Linked DNA regions of Blastochloris viridis. The protein of the gene in region 2 interacts with the protein of the main gene of each other region in a pairwise test. Links are inferred from orthologs where the notes say so. Each region holds a gene or a part of one and is shown on either strand. Other genes may lie near its edges.

Region 1 (2,784 bases), 1.0 Mb from region 2 along the record:
GACGTTCACCGCCGGGCGCCGCCTTGAGCCGGGATTGGCCGCGGCGTTGCGGCAATATCGGCTGGAAATCGCCGCCGCTGGATGACGGATGTTTGACAGCGTCGCCCGCGCCCCCTAGAACGCCCGCTCCGGGATCGCATCGGTCCCGGAGCTTCCGCGACCCGTGGACGGGGTAGCTGACACCCCAGTCCTGTCGGCCGGCGAACCAAAGTTCCCGGCAGAGGAGGGCGCGGTCCTGTCATCGCTATAAGGACCTGCGATATGAGCAAGCGTCACGACGCAAAGTATAAAATTGACCGGCGGATGGGCCAGAATATCTGGGGCCGCCCGAAGAGCCCGGTCAACCGGCGTGAGTATGGCCCCGGCCAGCACGGCCAGCGCCGCAAGGGCAAGGTGTCCGACTTCGGCACCCAGCTCAAGGCCAAGCAGAAGCTGAAGGGCTATTACGGCTCGATCTCCGAGAAGCAGTTCCGCGGCATCTACCAGGAAGCCTCGCGGATGAAGGGCGACACCGGCGCCAACCTGATCGGCCTTCTGGAGCGTCGCCTCGACGCCGTGGTCTATCGCGCCAAGTTCGTTCCGACGGTGTGGGCTGCCCGCCAGTTCGTCAATCACGGCCACGTCAAGGTCAATGGCCGCCGCGTCACCATTCCGAGCTTCCGCGTCAAGGTCGGCGACCTGATCGAGGTCAAGGAGTCGTCCAAGCAGCTCGGCATCGTGCTGGAAGCGGTGCAGCTCGCCGAGCGCGACGTGCCGGAGTACGTCGAGGTCGACCACCACAAGATGACCGCAAAGCTGGCGCGGATTCCGGAATTGAACGACGTTCCCTACGCCGTGATTATGGAGCCTAATCTGGTCGTCGAATTCTATTCGCGCTGATCGTAGGATCGCGCCGAGGGTTCGTGGGCCGGTCCCTCATCCGGAGGGACCGTTGGGGACTAAGAAGGCCGCTCGCAAGAGCGGCCTTCTGCGTGTCTGGGGCAGGCGCGGGCGCGCGGGGACGACGGCGTCAACTGGCGCAGTTGGCGCGGGAAGCACTGCGTCATGCTCGGGCAAGGCCACGCCGGGAGCCGGCGATCCATGATCCGCGAGGCGGGCAAACGTCCGCAGTTGCAGTGGGATATCGGGCGTACGCGCGTCGCGGATCTCGGGTGCCGGATCGCGCGGCGTCGCCGCTGGTGCGGCATGATGCCGATGGCGGGTTTCCCGCCGCGCTGAATCACCACCAGCGAGCATACTCGCGAGACGCATTCCGCTATTTGCGGCCGGGCGTCCCCGGTCAGGGACCCGCCCGCCGCCATGGCGTCGCGATTGCCACGATGCGCTGTCAGGCCCGCTCGCGCAGCTCGATGCCCTTGCCCTTGAGCAGCGTCTGCAGCTCGCCGGCCTGGAACATCTCGCGGACGATGTCGCAGCCGCCGACGAACTCGCCTTTGATGTAGAGCTGCGGGATGGTCGGCCAGTTGGAATAGTCCTTGATGCCGTTGCGAAGCGCGTCGGACTCCAGCACGTTGATGCCCTTGTAGGGGACGCCAAGGAAGTCGAGAACCTGCGCCACCTGCCCGGAGAACCCGCACAGCGGCATTTCCGGCGAGCCCTTCATGAACAGGACGACGTCGTTTCCCTTCACTTCGTTGTCGATGACGGTGAGTATGTTCTCAGCCGTGGTCATGTCGGCAGTTCCTTTTCGTTCCGCGAGCTCGCGTAAGAGAAACTGGGTGTCCCACAGCCGGAAGCAAGGGGAAGTCGGGTGAAATACGGCGGATGCTCTTGCTCCCTTTCGGCAGCGGCGAACACCGGCTCGTGTTTGAACCGTCGATATTTCGCGTCCGCTCGGTTCGGATCGAGCGTCGGGCGGGCTCCCCGGAGCGAGTGGGGCTGTCGAGGTCGCCGATCGGTTCCGGCCAATCGACCCGCGGGCGCCTAATGGGCCGTGGTCGGCGCGGAGTCGGGGGTCACGGTCTGCAGCGCCAGCGCGTGCAGCTCGCCGCCCATGCTGCCCTTGAGCGCGGCATAGACCATCTGGTGCTGCTGGAGGCGGGACTTGCCGCGGAAGGCTTCGGACATCACCAGCGCCGAGTAGTGATCGCCGTCGCCGGCCAGATCCTTGATCGTGACCACCGCGTCGGGCAGCGCAACCTTGATGCGCCGCTCGATTTCGTCCGCATTCATCGCCATGTCGGTGTCGCTCTCGCTAGATTGCCGATTTATCCATCGCGGCACCGCTACACCATCGCGGCGTTGACTTTTTGGGCAACGCCCTGGGCTGTTTCCGCAATGGCGACTTTGTTGCCGCAAACCAAGTGAACGACGCAGCGGTTCGAAGAGCCTTGCTGGGGTTCGATGAAGGACGTGTGCTCGGGATTGAGGAAGGATGTTCCTTGATCCGTGGCGACCTGGACAAGCTTGGCATGATTCATGGCCATTCCCCTCAGGTATGTTTGAAAGGTACGGTGGGTGTCACGTGCCGTCGCAGTTTAGGCCCCCGTTCCGGCCATGTAGGCGGGTAGCCAGGATTCGTGGGCCGTCTTCAGATCGGCGATCATCATCGGCCGCTCGCCCGGCAGGGTCAATTGCTCTCCGCCCGTGGTGCCAAGCCGCAGCGCCGGCACGCCGGCGGTGTTGGCGCGGCTGAGGAATGAATCGGCCGCGTCAGCGGGCACGGTGACGAGGTAGCGGGCCTGATCCTCGCCGAACAGCACCGCGTGCGCCGGCCCGGCCGGCACCGTGTCGATGGTGGCGCCGATGCCGGACGCCATCGCCATCTCGGCCAGCGCGATGGCA
Region 2 (3,648 bases):
CTCACCGAGATCTGCAAGATGCGGGCATTCGGCGAATTGTGGGACGAGATCACCCGCACCCGCTATCGGGTCGCCAATCCCAAGCACCGCATGTTCCGCTACGGCGTGCAGGTCAATTCGCTCGGTCTCACCGAGCCGCAGCCGGAGAACAACGTCTACCGCATCCTGATCGAGACGCTGGCGGTGACGCTGTCCAAGCGCGCCCGCGCCCGCGCGGTGCAGCTGCCGGCCTGGAACGAGGCGCTCGGCCTGCCGCGGCCGTGGGACCAGCAATGGTCGCTGCGCATGCAGCAGATTCTTGCCTATGAGACCGACCTGCTGGAGTTCGGCGACATCTTCGACGGCTCGACCGAGATCGCGGCGAAAGTCGAGGCGCTGAAGGCCGAGGCGCTCCAGGAGATCGCCAAGATCGACGCCATGGGCGGCGCCATCGCCGCAATCGAGTCGAGCTACATGAAGCAGCAGTTGGTCGAGACCAATACCCGGCGGCTGGAGGGCATCGAGCGCGGCGAGCAGATCGTGGTCGGCGTCAACCGCTTCAAGGAGACCGAGCCCTCTCCGCTCACCACCGGCGAGGGCGCCATCCTCACCGTGCCGGAGCATGTCGAGGCCGAGCAGGTGGCGCGCCTCAACGCCTGGCGCGCCAGCCGCGACGCCAAGGCGGCCGCCAAGGCGCTGGCGGCGCTGCGCGCGGCTGCGGCGGAAGGCCGCAACATCATGGAGCCATCGATCGCCTGCGCCAAAGCCGGCATCACCACCGGCGAGTGGGGCGGCACGCTGCGCGAGGTGTTCGGCGAATACCGTGCCCCGACCGGGGTCGGGCGGGCCGCCCGCGCCGACGTGGTCGGGCTCGACGAGGTGCGGCGCGACGTCGAACTGGTGTCGAAGCGGCTCGGCCGCCGGCTCAAGTTCCTGGTCGGCAAGCCCGGGCTCGACGGCCACTCCAACGGCGCCGAGCAGATCGCGGTGCGGGCCCGCGACGCCGGCATGGAGGTGGTCTATGAGGGCATCCGCCTCACCCCGGCCGAGATCGTCAACGCCGCCTTGGAGGAGGGCGTCCACGTCGTCGGCCTGTCGATTCTGTCCGGCAGCCACGTGCCGCTGGTGCGCGACGTGATGGAGCGCATGCGCAAGGAGGGGCTCGACGACGTGCCGGTGATCGTCGGCGGCATCATCCCGCCGGAGGACGCCGCCCTGCTCAAGGCGTCCGGGGTCGCAGCGGTCTACACGCCCAAGGATTACGAGCTGAACCGAATCATGGCCGACATCGTGCGCATCGTCGGCGGGGCGGGGCAGAAGGCGGCGTGAGGCGTTGAGGGGTGGGTGATGGCCGGTTGGGTCTATATCCTCGCCAACCGGCCGAATGGCACGCTCTATGTCGGCGTGACCGCCGATTTGCTGCGCCGGGTCTGGCAGCACCGCACCCATGTCACAGGCGGCTTCACCGTACGCTATGGCGTGATGCGCCTCGTCTATTTCGAGGAATGCGCCACCATGCCCGACGCCATCCAGCGCGAGAAGAACATCAAGCACTGGCCGCGAGCCTGGAAGGTGCGGCTGATCCACTCTCTCAATCCGGACTGGGATGATTTGTACGGGTCGCTGTTATGAATTTGGGCTTGGCAGGAAGTCGTGGATGGCCGGGACAGGCCCGGCCATGATGAGCCAGGTTTTTGGCGGTCGAGTGCTTTGATCGAGCCTTAACCGGAAACGCGCCAAAACGAGAGGCGGTTTTGAAAACACAGGCGCTGTCGATCATGTCGTCATGGCCGGGCTTGTCCCGGCCATCCACGTCTTGATCTCGACTTGCTGCGGGGGTTGAAGCCGTTCACTCCCCCGGCGCGTTCGCGTGAACCGCCAGCGCGTGGATGCCGGCCTCAAGCTCGGCCTTTAACGCCTCGTTCACCATGCGGTGACGATCCAGCCGGGTCTTCCCCCGGAACGCCTCCGCCACGATATAGACCCGGAAGTGGCTCTCGCCACCGGCGCGGGCGCCGGCGTGGCCGGCGTGGCGGTCCGATTCGTCGATGACCTTGAGGTCGGCGGGGTCGAGCGCGGCCTGGAGGCGGCTCGCGATGCGTTCGGCAGCTGTCATGTGTTATCGATATGGACGGCGTGACCCGCCGGTCAATCCGGGCCAGCCTTTCTTGTTCGCCGGCACCCGACTTCTCATAATTCGATCATGAAGCTGAACTCGCCCCTGTTCGATCGCATCCGCGCCGCCCGCCAGCCCAAGGAGGAGCCGGTGGTGCAGCGGCGCGGCCCGCTGTGCCAGTGGCCGGGCTGCCAGGGCGAGGGGACCCACCGCGCGCCGAAAGGCCGCGGCCGCGATGGCGACTACCTGCATTTCTGCCTCGACCACGTCCGCCAATACAACCAGTCCTACAACTACTTCGCCGGCATGAGCGACGACGAGGTCGCCGCGTGGCAGAAGGCGGCGATCACCGGCCATCGCCCAACCTGGAAGATGGGCGTCAACGGCGTCCACGCCGCGGCCCACAAGGCGGAGGCGGCCTACGAGGCCGGCGAGTTCGCGTACGGCAATCCGTTCCGGGTGTTCGGCGCCCCGGCGGACGAGGCCAAGGCCGAGCCGCGCGGGCGGATGATCCGCAACGGCGAGCGCAAGGCTTTGGCCGCGCTCGACCTGGAGGTCGACGCCACCCGCGAGGAGATCAAGGCGCGGTTCAAGGTGCTGGCCAAGCGCCACCACCCCGACGTCAATGGCGGCGACACCTCCTCGGAGGAGAAGCTCCGCGACATCATCTCCGCCTACAATTATCTGAAAGGCGCCGGGCTGTGCTGAGGCGCGGCCTCGCGCGGGCCGGCCGCGGGTCTGGCCGAGTTCGCTCGCCGGCTCTATAAAGTTGCCGGCATGTCGAAATTTGCCGGCACGCTGCGACCGCCGCCGGTTGGCGGCGGCGAAACATCCCGGTTAGGATTCGGGCGGGCTGCGCCGGCGTTCCGGCGGCGGCCGCCGGTTTCCCGCCGCGGCAAGGATTTGAGTTCATGACGCCCACTGTGTCCACGGCCCCCGTCCCCGACATGAAGGTGTCGGTCCGCCAGGTGTTCGGCATCGACAGCGATCTCGACGTGCCGGCGTTCTCCGAGGCCGAGGACCATGTGCCGGACGTCGATGCCGACTACGTGTTCGACCGCACCACCACGCTCGCCATCCTGGCCGGCTTCGCCCACAACCGTCGGGTGATGATCTCGGGCTATCACGGCACCGGCAAATCCACCCACATCGAGCAGGTTGCGGCCCGCCTCAACTGGCCGTGCGTGCGCGTCAACCTCGACAGCCACATCAGCCGCATCGATCTGATCGGCAAGGACGCCATCGTCATCAAGGAGGGCCACCAGGTCACCGAATTCCGCGATGGCATTCTGCCCTGGGCCTATCAGAACAACGTCGCGCTGGTGTTCGACGAGTACGATGCCGGCCGCCCGGACGTGATGTTCGTGATCCAGCGCGTGCTGGAATCGTCCGGCCGGCTGACGCTGCTCGACCAGAGCCGGGTGATCCGCCCTCACCCTGCCTTCCGGCTGTTCGCCACCGCCAACACCATCGGCCTTGGCGATACCACCGGGCTCTATCACGGCACCCAGCAGATCAACCAGGCCCAGATGGACCGCTGGTCGATCGTCACC

Evidence for each region. Proteins that work in one complex are often made in the same cells at the same time.
Region 1: the proteins of BVIR_RS00450 (region 2) and grxD interact in binary tests that used the Escherichia coli proteins (3 or more experiments, as listed by UniProt). The link is inferred for Blastochloris viridis from one-to-one orthologs.

The regions. Positions count from the first base shown.
Region 1 is NZ_CP012946.1:1,123,708-1,126,491, forward strand. It holds grxD (Grx4 family monothiol glutaredoxin), read right to left. Parts: upstream 1,673-2,784; coding sequence 1,328-1,672; downstream 1-1,327. Other genes in the region: murI (glutamate racemase), read left to right, coding at 1-85; rpsD (30S ribosomal protein S4), read left to right, coding at 262-879; BVIR_RS16675 (hypothetical protein), read left to right, coding at 1,081-1,218; BVIR_RS05000 (BolA family protein), read right to left, coding at 1,924-2,178; BVIR_RS16680 (hypothetical protein), read right to left, coding at 2,226-2,420. UniProt on the Escherichia coli protein: Monothiol glutaredoxin involved in the biogenesis of iron-sulfur clusters.
Region 2 is NZ_CP012946.1:88,429-92,076, forward strand. The notes cover bases 463-3,346. They hold BVIR_RS00450 (BolA family protein), read right to left. Parts: upstream 2,096-3,346; coding sequence 1,829-2,095; downstream 463-1,828. Other genes in these bases: BVIR_RS00445 (GIY-YIG nuclease family protein), read left to right, coding at 1,327-1,611; BVIR_RS00455 (J domain-containing protein), read left to right, coding at 2,183-2,803; cobS (cobaltochelatase subunit CobS), read left to right, coding at 3,007-3,346. In the rest of the region: more of cobS, read left to right, coding at 3,347-3,648. UniProt on the Escherichia coli protein: Transcriptional regulator that plays an important role in general stress response. Has many effects on cell morphology, cell growth and cell division. Acts by regulating the transcription of many genes, including dacA (PBP-5), dacC (PBP-6), ampC and mreB.